Regions from separate parts of the Faecalibacterium sp. Marseille-P9312 genome, predicted to be linked through region 1. Evidence: predicted binding sites of a transcription regulator. Region 1 holds the regulator's gene; the other holds the start of a gene.
What was found. The regulator HrcA, encoded in region 1, represses chaperone genes, less so after heat shock. The targets are predictions, from matches to a motif close to TGTTAGCACTCNNNNNNNNNGAGTGCTAACA.
Positions count from the first base shown of each region.

Region 2: F3G95_RS02925 (Hsp20/alpha crystallin family protein) is a predicted target of HrcA. The motif match lies at 1,799-1,829, and genes of this name have one in related genera.

Region 1 covers NZ_CABVEW010000004.1:134,944-140,999, reverse strand. The annotation lists gene F3G95_RS04470 (sodium:alanine symporter family protein) at 1-1,034, shown strand, start outside; gene F3G95_RS04465 (aminoacetone oxidase family FAD-binding enzyme) at 1,082-2,329, opposite strand; gene F3G95_RS04460 (stage V sporulation T C-terminal domain-containing protein) at 2,479-3,021, shown strand; gene hrcA (heat-inducible transcriptional repressor HrcA) at 3,211-4,284, shown strand; gene F3G95_RS04450 (nucleotide exchange factor GrpE) at 4,281-4,907, shown strand; gene dnaK (molecular chaperone DnaK) at 5,000-6,056, shown strand, end outside.
Region 2 covers NZ_CABVEW010000003.1:41,809-47,864, reverse strand. The annotation lists gene F3G95_RS02940 (purine-nucleoside phosphorylase) at 82-906, shown strand; gene F3G95_RS02935 (PfkB family carbohydrate kinase) at 914-1,270, shown strand; gene F3G95_RS02930 (pyridoxal-phosphate dependent enzyme) at 1,267-1,725, shown strand; gene F3G95_RS02925 (Hsp20/alpha crystallin family protein) at 1,963-2,427, shown strand; gene ade (adenine deaminase) at 2,608-4,347, shown strand; gene F3G95_RS02915 (GyrI-like domain-containing protein) at 4,497-5,150, shown strand; gene F3G95_RS02910 (HD domain-containing protein) at 5,184-5,675, shown strand; gene F3G95_RS02900 (Fic family protein) at 5,980-6,056, shown strand, end outside.

The DNA.
Region 1 (6,056 bases):
GGGTGCTGGCTGTTCTGTTTGCCTGCTTCTGCATCCTCGCGTCTTTCGGTATCGGCAACATGAGCCAGATAAACTCCATCGCCGGCAACATGAACGCGGCCTTCCATCTGCCGTACCTCGCCACCGGCCTTGCGCTGATGGTGGTCACGGCCCTCATCGTCATCGGCGGACTCAAGCGGGTGGCCGCTGTCACGGAAAAGCTGGTGCCGCTGATGGCACTGTTCTATGTCGCAGGTGCGCTCATCATCGTGGTCATGCACGCGGGCAATATCCCGGCGGCACTGGCGGCCATCTTCAAGGGGGCATTCAACCTCAACGCTGCAGGCGGCGGCGCACTGGGCTACGGCATCAGCCAGACCATTACCTGGGGCTTCAAGCGCGGCGCGTTCTCCAACGAAGCCGGCCTCGGCTCTGCGGTCATGGTCAACTCGGCCTCTAACGTCAAGGAGCCGGTGCATCAGGGCATGTGGGGCGTGTTTGAGGTCTTCGCCGATACCATCGTGGTCTGCACCCTGACGGCCCTCGTCATCCTGACCACCGGCGTGGTAGACCTCGAGAGCGGCGCTGCCCTCGCAGGTGTGCAGGACAATGCGCTGGTGGGCCAGGCGTTCACGGCGGCTTTCGGCAGTTTCGGCCCGAAGTTCATCGCCGTGTCCATCCTGCTGTTCGCCTACTCCACCACCCTCGGCTGGAGCCACTACGGCACCAAGGCCGTGGAGTATCTCTTCGGCACGGCGGGAAGCCGCATCTATAAGGTCGTCTTTGTCTGCATGACCGTCGTGGGCGCGACCATGAAGCTGGGCCTCGCGTGGGACCTCTCCGACACCTTCAACGGCCTGATGATGATCCCGAACCTCATCGGCGTGCTGGCATTGTCCGGCACTGTGGTGGACATCACCAGGAACTACTTTGCCCGCCGCGTCCGGGGCGAGGACATCGAGCCCATGTGGTCGGCCTTTGAAGAGTATCAGAAGGAAGAAGAGGCCGAGGCTGCCGCCGAGGAGGCGGAGCTGGAGAAGGCCGCAAACAAATAACACAAAAAGCAAGCCCCCGGAAGGCGACCTTCCGGGGGCTTGCTGGTTTACTTCTTCTTTTTGCGAAGCTTTGCCGCCGCCCGCCCGGCGATGATGCCGCTGCCGAAGGCCCAGTGGAGGTTGTAGCCGCCGCAGCTGCCGGCGCAGTCCAGCGTCTCGCCCACAAAGTAGAGTCCCGGACAGCCCTTGAACTGGAAATCGTCCTCGACTTCGTCCAGCAGCAGGCCGCCGCCGGTGGTCTGAGCCTGCTTCCAGCCGCAGGGCGTCAAGCCCTCGAACCGCCAGCACTTGGCTGTGGCGGCGAGTTTCGGCCACGCGGAGGCGGGCAGGGCGCGGGCGTTTTCAGGCAGACCGGCATCGGCCCAGAGGGCGCGGCCCAGCTTTGCGGGCAGCAAGCCCAGCCAGAACTCCGCCACCTCGCTGCCCAGCAGTCCGACCCGCTGGGCGAACAGTGCGGCCAGCTCGGTCTCACTCAGAGCAGGGAAGAGGTCGAGGACCACGACAGGCCGCTTCGGCCCGCGCCCCGGGGCCAACAGACCCGAAAGCTGCATGATGCAGATGCCCGAAAGCCCGTACTCGGTGAACTGCACCTCGCCCGTTTCCCGGGCAAGCACGCGGCCATCTGCGCCGTCCAGCAGGCTGGCGCAGCCCTTGGCCCGGATGCCGGCCAGCGACTTGCGGGGATGAGCACACTGCAGGGCCGTCAGGCAGGGATAGAGGGGGGCCATCCGTCCGCCGCACTGGGCGGCGAACCGGGTGCCGAAGCCATCGGTGCCGAACTGGGGGCCGGCATCGCCGCCCATGGCGCAGATGACGGCGTCGGCCCGCAGGGTCTCGCGGCCTGCCTCGGCCTCGATTTGGACCGCATAGCCGCCCCGGCTCTGGCTCAGGTTCTGGACGGTGCAGCCGGTGCGCACCTCGACGCCCAGTCTCGACAGATGGTGCTCCAGCAGGGCCAGTACGTCCGCCGCCTGATTGGAATACGGGTACACCCGCCCGGCCTCGTCGGTGCGGGGGTAGAGGCCGAGGCTCTCGAACCACGCCAGCGGCGCAGCCTCGTCCACGGCGCTCAGCAGGCGGCGCAGGGCCTTGGGGCTGCTGGTGAAATACCGCTCCGGCGTGATGTCCCGGTTGTCGAGATTGCAGCGCCCGTTGCCGGTGGCCAGAAGCTTTTTGCCCACCTTCGCGTTTTTGTCCAGCACGGTGATGTGTGCGCGGCCCTCTGCGGTCTGTGCTGCCGCCAGCGCAGCGGCCAGACCGGCTGCGCCGCCGCCCAAAATCAAAATCTGCTGCATCCTCTGTCCATCCTTTCTGTAGTAAATTTATTGTATCATAGCCGCCCCTGTTTGGCAAACACAGGGCGGGCAGGTGTATATTTCCCTTCCGCTTCCACATAATAACTACACAGCATGGGAAAATGCAGAATGGGAAGGATGGTACACAGATGAAAGCAACCGGAATCGTCCGCCGCATCGATGAGCTGGGCCGGGTGGTCATCCCGAAGGAGATCCGCCGCACCCAGCGTATCCGCCGCGGCGACCCCCTCGAGATCTTCACCACCGGCGACGGCGAGGTCATCTTTAAGAAGTATTCCCCGGTGGGGGAGCTGCAGGGGGTGGCGGTGCAGTACGCCGAGGTGCTGAGCCGAAGCTTCGCCCTGACGGCCTTCGTGGCTGACCGCGACCGCATCCTCGCCGCAGCCGGGTCGGGGAGGCGCGACCTTGCCGACCGCAGCGTCAGCCAGCCGCTGGAAAAGGTGATGGAGTCCCGCAAGCCCTACCTCAGCGATGGCGACCCCGAGCATGTCCTGCTGCCCTGCGAGGGTTCGCTGCGGCCATTGCTTTGCGCGTGGCCCATCATCGCGGCAGGGGATGTCACCGGGGCCGTGGGCCTGCTGGCCGAGGACCGCACCCAGCAGCCCGACCCTGCCCAGCAGAAGGCCGTGGCCGTGGCGGCAGCGTTCCTGGCAAAGCAGATGGAAGAGTGAACATTATTATAATAAGGGGAGCGTCTGCGTTTCTGGCAGGCGCTCCCTTTTTTGTTTATGACAGAATTATGAATCTTTATAAACTTTTTCGAGAAGCTATTGACAGGGAAAAATTTTTGGCTATAATGGTCTTAGCACTCAGGAAGATGGAGTGCTAAAGAAACAAAAGCCAAAAAGGAGGCAGGCGCTATGACGATGGATGCACGCAAGCAGCGAGTCTTGCAGGCAATCGTGGCGCTGTATGGCCTCGAGGGCGAGCCTGTGGGCAGCAGTGTGCTGGCAAACTATTTTGATATGGCCGTGTCCAGCGCCACGCTGCGCAACGAAATGGCGGCGCTGACCAAGCTGGGTCTGCTGGAGCAGCCCCACACCAGCGCGGGCCGTGTCCCCAGTGCCAAGGGCTACCGTTATTATCTCGACAATCTGCTGACGGACGACCAGCCGCTGGACCGCGTGACCCGCGCCCGCGTCGAAGCCGTTTTCGCCAGCCTTGACCATGAGCCGGAAAAGCTCGCACAGGGCGCTGCAAAGGCGCTGGCCGCCATCAGCGGCTGCACCGCAGCCGTCAGCACCCCCTGTGCCGAAGACCTCTGCGTCGCCCACTACGAAGTCGTTCAGGTGGGCCGCAGCGCGGCGGCTGTGCTGGCCGTCACGACGGCGGGCTACGTTCGCACCCGTGTGGCGCGGGTCCGCACCGGCCTCTCCCGCGAGAACGCCGCTGCGCTGGCCGCGCTGCTCAACCGCAACCTGACCTTCGTCGCGCCGGTGGACCTGTCCAACCGGCTGCTGGCAGAGCTGTGCAGCCAGATCGACCCGGAGCTGGTTCCGGTCATCAGCGCAGCCGCTGCGATCTTGCAGGATTCCGCACAGCCCCACGTATTTCTGGGCGGTGAGCAGTACCTGCTCAACTGGCCGCAGCTCGAAGGCAAGGTGGGCGACATCCTCACCCTGCTGAACGACGAAGAGCAGGCGGCCCACATCATCGCACCCCCGGCAGACCGCAGTGAGAGCGTGCTGCTGGGCGAGGATCTGGAACCTCAGATCCCCGGCTTGTGCATCGTCAGTGACCGCTACCTGGTAGGCGGCGGGCTGTGGGGTACGGTGGCCCTGATCGGGCCGACCCGGATGCCCTTCCAGAAGCTGATGCCGCTGCTCCACCTCTTCGCCGATGAGCTTGGCGAGGGCATGAGCGGCAAACGAAAAGACACCCCGCAGATGGCCGCACCCCGGCGGACTGTGATATATAAGGAGGATCTGGAATGAGCGAAGAGACCAAGAAGACGGCAGAAGCTCCCGAGCAGGAAGCAAAGGAGACCGAAGCCGCACCTCAGGAAGCGCCCGAGACCGCCGCAGCCCCCGAGAAGGAGGCCGAGGCAGAACCCGCAGACGCCAAGAAGAAAGATGGCTGGTTCAATAAGAAAGCCCGGGAGATGGACGCCGTAAAGGCAAAGCTCGACGCAGCCGAGAAGAACGCCGCACAGGCCAAAGACCAGCTGCTCCGGATGGCAGCGGAGTACGAGAACTACCGCAAGCGCTCCACCCGCGAGGCTGACCAGAAGTTCAACGATGGCGTGTCCTTCGCCGTGAACCAGATCATCCCCATCCTGGACACGCTGGAGATGGCAGCCAACGCCCCCACCACCGACGAGAACTACAAAAAGGGCGTGACTATGACGCTGGACAAAGCCGCCAAGGCACTGGATGCCCTCCATGTGGAGGAGATCGAGGCGCTGGGCAAGCCCTTTGACCCCAACTTCATGAACGCCGTCCAGCAGATCCCCGCCCCGGACGGGCAGGAGAGCGGCACCGTCATCACGGTGTACCAGAAAGGCTACAAGCTGGGCGACAAGATCGTCCGCCACGCGACCGTCGTGGTGGCCGAGTAGATCCGCAAAGACCCGCAGGGGTTTTGAAGATAGACATCCGCTTCACATCTAAGCATGAGATAAACAAGTTCTTTTGAGAGGAGACTTCATTTATGAGCAAAATCATTGGTATTGATCTTGGTACTACGAATAGCTGCGTGGCTGTCATGGAGGGCGGCGAGCCCGTCGTCATCGCAAACTCCGAGGGCGCCCGCACCACCCCGTCTGTTGTTGGCTTCACCAAGACCGGTGACCGTCTGGTCGGTCAGGTCGCAAAGCGTCAGGCCATCACCAACCCCGAGAACACCGTTTCTTCCATCAAGCGTCAGATGGGTACCGACCACAAGGTGACCCTGAACGGCAAGGAGTACACTCCCCAGCAGGTCAGCGCTATGATCCTGCAGAAGCTGAAGGCTGATGCGGAGGCTTATCTGGGCGAGCCTGTCACCGAGGCCGTCATCACCGTTCCTGCTTACTTCAACGACAGCCAGCGTCAGGCTACCAAGGACGCCGGCACCATCGCCGGCCTGAACGTCAAGCGTATCATCAACGAGCCTACTGCCGCTTCTCTGGCATACGGCATCGATAAGGAAGATGACCAGAAGATCATGGTCTACGACCTGGGCGGCGGCACCTTCGATGTCTCCATCATCGAGATGGGCGACGGCGTCACCGAAGTTCTGGCCACCAACGGCGACACCCATCTGGGCGGCGACGACTTCGACCAGCGCATCATCGACTGGATGGCTGACGCCTTCCAGACCGAGAACGGCATCGACCTGCGCAAGGATAAGATGGCCGCTCAGCGCCTGAAGGAAGCTGCCGAGAAGGCAAAGATCGAGCTGTCCAGCGCTATGAGCAGCCAGATCAACCTGCCCTTCATCACTGCTGACGCTACCGGCCCCAAGCATCTGGATATGACCCTGACCCGTGCAAAGTTCAACGAGCTGACCGCAGATCTGGTCGACCGCACCATGACCCCTGTCCGCAAGGCTCTGCAGGATGCCGGCCTGCGCGCATCTGACCTGAAGAAGGTCCTGATGGTCGGTGGTTCCACCCGTATCCCCGCTGTCTACGATGCAGTCAAGAAAGAGCTGAACTGCGAGCCCTTCAAGGGCATCAACCCCGATGAGTGCGTGGCTGTCGGTGCTGCTATCCAGGGCGGCGTCC
Region 2 (6,056 bases), on a different contig from region 1:
GGCGTCTTGCATCGGCCTGAAAAATCCGATATACTGAACCCAGAGAGTATATCGAATTTTTTGGAAAAAGGAGAGAACGGTATGGAACATCTTTATGAAAAGGCACTGGAAAGTGCGGAATATATCAAGACGCACACGAAAAAGCGCCCGAAGATCGCGGTGGTGCTGGGCTCCGGCCTTGGCAAGCTGACCGCGGACTTTACGGACACGGAAGAACTGTCCTACAAGGATATCCCCAACTTCCCGGTATCCACGGTGGCAGGACACAAAGGCGCATTGTTGGCTGGCAAGCTGGGGGACACGGAAGTCTACGCCATGGAAGGCCGCTTCCATTTCTATGAGGGCTACTCCATGAAGGAAGTCTGCTACCCGTTCTATGTGTTCAAGCTGTTGGACGTGGAAAAGGTGGTGTTGACCAACGCCTGCGGCGGCATCAACCGGGAGTTTGCGCCGGGCACCCTGATGCTCATTACCGACTTCATCAACATGATGGGTACGAACCCCCTCATTGGCCCCAACGATGAGCGCTTCGGCCCCCGCTTCCCGGATATGACCGAACCTTACAGTCTGGAACTGCGGAACCTTGCCAAGCAGACCGCCGATGAACTGGGCATTGCCTACAAGGAGGGCGTTTACATGGGCTTTATGGGCCCCTGCTATGAAACGGCGGCTGAAATTCGCGCCTTTGCGGGGATGGGAGCCGATGCCGTGGGCATGAGCACCGTGCCGGAAACCATGGTCTGCAACTACATGGGAATGAAGGTACTGGCCGTCAGCTGCATCACTAACATGGCCACCGGCATCCAGACGGTCAAGCATAGCCACGCCCGCGTGCTGGAGATCGCAAATCAGGCAGGCGATACCCTGTGCCGATGGCTGGGTGCGGTGATTCAGAGAATGGAGTAAAAAAGATGTGCTCTGTGTCAACGAGGTGGAAGCCTGCGCCCTTGCCGGAACCGAGACCTTTGAAGCGGACGCTGTTTTGACCCTGCTGCACGAAAAATACCCGCAGACCCGTCTGCTTCTGACAGCCGGGAGTGCGGGCAGCTACTATCTGGATGCAGAGCGGCGGCTGTTTGTCCCCTGCGAAAAGGTGCAGGCCGTGGATACTACAGCTGCCGGGGACACTTACAGCGGCTATTTTCTGGCGGGCCTTTGCAGCGGCAGTTCAGTAGAGGACGCCATGCGGCTTGCTACCAAAGCAGCCGGAATTGCCGTGCAGCGCAAAGGTGCAGCGGCATCCATCCCGGAAATCAAAGAGTTGAAATGAATGATACAGAAGGCCATGTGGATATTCTGGTCTGCATGGCGGGCACCGGCGGCACGGGTTTTGGCACAGCAAGTTATCTGCGCAGCCGCAACCCGAATCTGCAAGTGGTTCTGGTGCAGCCCCATCCGGACTCCCGCCTGACCCCGGAGCACCCGGATGCGCAGATCATAGATGGCGTTTTGCCGGCGTATGATGTGCCGGAAAGCGCACTTTCCGACTATCTGCGGCCAGACTGGAGCGATGCGTGCATCAATGTCCGCACCGAGGAAGCCTACGAAACGGCCCATGAGGTGCTGCGGGCGGAAGGACTGTTTCTGGGCACATCGGCAGCAGCGGCTTTGCACGCAGCGGTGCAGGTGGGCCGCAGACCGGAGAATCAGGGAAAGAACATCGTGGTCATCGTCCCGGACAACGGCATGAAATATCTGTCTACGCCGATGTACCGGCAGAAATGATAAAAACACGATGATACGACTTAATTTTAAAAAGATTGCATAGGATTTTATAAAAGTATTATTCTTTTATGAATTTTAGCACTCTTCTATTGACACTGCTAATGAACGGTGCTATAACAGTGGCGTGCTCAGGAGGAAGGGCAAAAGGAGAGCCGCTAGGCTCCCCGGAAAGCCCTTCTGAATGGACGCTTCAGATTTTTTGCCCCGACCCGAACGCCGGGATTGGAGGAATGATTTATGCTTATGCCGACTGTTTTCCATGAAAACCTGTTCGATGATTTCTTCGATCCGTTCTGGAATGACGCTGCACTGGAACGTATGATGAACCGTGAGGCTCGTGGTGCCTTTGGTAAGCGTGGTGCAAACATGATGAAGACCGATGTCAAACAGACGGACAATGGCTACGAAGTAGCTGTTGACCTGCCGGGCTGCAAGAAGGAAGACGTTCAGATGGATCTGAACGACGGCTACCTGACCATTCAGGCAGTGCGCAGCCACAGCAACGACGAAAAGGATAAGAAGGGCCGCTATCTGCGGCGCGAATCCTTCTCCGGCACCTGCGCGCGCAGTTTCTACGTGGGCGATGTGAAGAAGGAAGACATCCACGCAAAGTTCGAGGATGGCGTCCTGCACGTCGAGCTGCCTGCTCCTCAGCAGACGAAGGCTTTGCCTGAGAACCCGAATCTGATTGCAATCGAGTAAAACGCCGGTCGTGTGCGCCAAGGCACAACGCACATAAAGTGGCCCCGGAGAGCTGTAACAAGCCCTCCGGGGCCATTTTTGTTTCCCGACATCTTTTCCGCAGCGGCAAGGCGTGGTAGAATAAGGGCAGAACCAATCCACAGGTGAGAAAATCGAACTTCAGAGAGAGGAGATATTTCTATGCAGTCTGATGAGCTGAAACGCCGGATCTCGGCAGGCAGAGGAGATGCTTTGGCCGATCTGGTTTTGAAAAATGCCAGAATCGTCAATGTGTTTACCGATGAGATCGACACCGCTGACATTGCCATCAGCGGAAACCGGATCATGGGTGTGGGTGCGTATCACGGCCAGAAAGAAGTTGATCTGCACGACAAATATGTCTGCCCGGGCCTGATCGATGGGCATATCCACATCGAAAGCTCCATGCTCTGTGGTCCGGCTTTCGAGCAGGCAGTGCTGCCCCACGGTACCACTGCGGTGGTCACAGACCCACACGAGATCTCGAACGTTGCGGGGCTTGAAGGCTTGGACTTCATGCTGGAAACGACAAAAAATCTGACCCTTTCGGTTTATTTCATGCTGCCCTCCTGTGTTCCGGCCACGGATCTGGATGAATCCGGTGCGGTGCTGAACGCAGAACAGCTCCGTCCTTACTATGGCAGTCCCCGCGTGCTGGGGCTTGCGGAGCTGATGAATGCCTACGGGACGGTGCGCTGTGACCCGAAGATCCTGCAGAAGATCCGCGACTGTACCGAAGCGGGAAAGATCGTGGATGGCCATGCGCCGCTCTTGAGCGATAAGGACCTGAATGCTTATATTACGGCAGGCGTTCAGTCCGATCACGAGTGCTCCAACATTGAGGAAGCCATGGAAAAATTCCGGCTCGGACAATATATCATGATCCGGGAAGGAACGGCTGCCAAAAATATGGAGGCCCTGATGCCGCTGTTCCGGGAGCCCTATTGCAGCCGTTGTATGCTGGTGACGGATGATAAGCACCCCGGTGACCTGCTGGACAGCGGCCACATCGATTCCAACATCCGTAAAGCGATCCGGCTGGGCGCGGACCCAGCAGTGGCCGTCAAAATGGCAACGCTGGTTCCGGCACAGTATTTTGGATTAAAGCAGCACGGTGCCGTGGCACCGGGGTATGTTGCCGACCTCATTGTAGTATCGGATTTGGAATCCTTTACGGTCGAACAGGTTTACAAGAATGGCACGCTGGTGGCCGAGCACGGAAAAACGCTGAAACCCGCACCGCTTGACATCGACCATGCGCGCTTTGCACGCGTCATGAACTCGTTCGATTTGGATGAGATCACACTGGAGGATTTGGAACTTCGGGAAAGCGGAGAGCAGGAGCGTGTCATCTGCCTGAACCGGGGCGAGCTGCTTACGGAGGAAAAAATCATCCCGTTCCAACGGCATCCGGGCAAAGCTCCCGGTGTGGACCCGAAACACAACATCGTAAAACTGGCCGTTTTTGAGCGGCATCATCACTCCGGCCATGTGGGCATTGGCTTTTTAGGAAACTTCAGCCTGAAATGCGGAGCTGTTGCATCGAGCATCGCACATGATTCCCATAACCTGATCGTGGCAGGGGACAACGATGCCGACATGATGCTGGCCGGCAACATCGTGCGGAAAAACAAAGGCGGACTTGCGTTTGTGGCAGATGGACAGGTCGTGGCAGAACTTGCGCTTCCGGTGGCCGGATTGATGAGCACCGAAAGCGCAGAGAGCGTTGCGGCGAAAATGCAGGCGCTGAACGATGCCCTCAAGGCACATGGTGTAGCGGAAGATATCGGCATCTTTATGACCCTCGCCTTCGTCAGCCTTCCGGTCATTCCAAAACTCAGACTGAATACATACGGCATCATCGATGTAGCGCAGCAGAAAGTCGTTCCGGCTGTTTTTTAATAGGCGATAACAAAAATACTGCTGGAGATCGACCTGAATGGTCCGTCTCCGGCAACAGAACAGTTCGTTCCTACTCTTAGAAGCGAGCCGCATCAAGAGAAAAATTGACGGAAATTCTTATTTGATAAATCGGGATTTTGGAGGTTATTATGGCTTTTGATTTTAAAAAAGAGTATAAAGAATTCTATATGCCGAAGAACAAACCAGAGATTGTAAATGTACCTAAGGCAAATTATATTGCAGTTAGAGGAAAAGGCAATCCAAATGAAGAAGGCGGAGCATATCAACAAGCAATCAGTGTTCTATATGCTGTTGCATACACATTAAAAATGAGTTACAAGACTGATTATAAAATTGAAGGATTTTTTGAATATGTTGTTCCGCCATTGGAAGGTTTTTGGTGGCAGGATGATGTCGAGAGTGTAGATTATACAAATAAGTCTGCTTTCAGCTGGATTTCTGTTATCCGTTTGCCTGATTTCATTTCTAAAGCTGATTTTGACTGGGCGGTAGAAACAGCAACGAAAAAGAAGAAACTTGATTGTTCGTCAGCAGAGTATCTTACGATTGATGAGGGATTATGCGTTCAAATTATGCATATAGGTTCTTTTGATAATGAGCCAGCAACTGTTGCTCTTATGGATACTTATCTAGAACAAAATGGATATGTTAATGATATTAACAAAGATAGGTTGCACCACGAGATTTATATGTCTGATGCAAGAAAGGTTGCCCCAGAAAAATGGAAAACTGTAATTAGACATCCAATTAAGAAAGCGCAAAGTTCGCGTTTATCAAGGTGAACATTTAAGTATTAAAAACGGGAGTGAAAACAAATGATGACCATTGCACAGATTATGGAAAAGATGATTGCCTTTTCCGAAGGGAATATCCATGACATCACGCACCTGAGCTGCGTGTGGACCTATGCCAAAACCATTGGTGAGCTGGAGGGGCTGGACGCAGACACGCAGTTTATTCTGGAGGTGGCGGCCATCACCCACGATATCGCCTGCCCGCTCTGCCGCAAAAAGTACGGCAACACCAATGGTAAATATCAGGAGCAGGAGGGTGCCCCGCTGGTGCGGGAGTTCTTGGCGGATACCGGCATGACGGCAGAACAGATCGACCGTGTGGCCTATCTGGTAGGGCACCACCATAGCCCGGCGCAGATCGACGGCATTGACTATCAAATTCTGATTGAGGCAGATTATATCGTCAATGCGTCCGAAAGCGGGTACGGCCAGCAGGCAATCCGAACCTTTATGGAACATACGATGAAAACGGCAGCAGGTATCCGGCTGACGAAAACAGTGTTTGGAGTGTAAAAATGATTCAGAAGCATTGCTTTGAATGCGGCACGGCATTGATTGAAAAAGAACTGGAAGAAGAGGACATTGTGCCTTATTGCCCGAAATCCGTCCCAACAGCCTTGCAGCGGAATTTTTGAATGCGTATCTGGACGAAGTGGGGAATAAGCCGATGGAGATGTGATTCGTGGCTGTGCTGCGGGAATTTTGACGGAGAGTATGGAAAAAAGTTGGTTCGGCCTGTTTCGGTTGACTTTTTTATAAAGAATCGGTATATTGATACTATATAGTATCAATAAGTATCAACTGCGAGGTGGACAGAATGGATGGGGCACAGTTTGCCAAAATGCTTTCAGATAAGCATTTGTTTGAACTCAATCGGATGGAATACAAGTACTC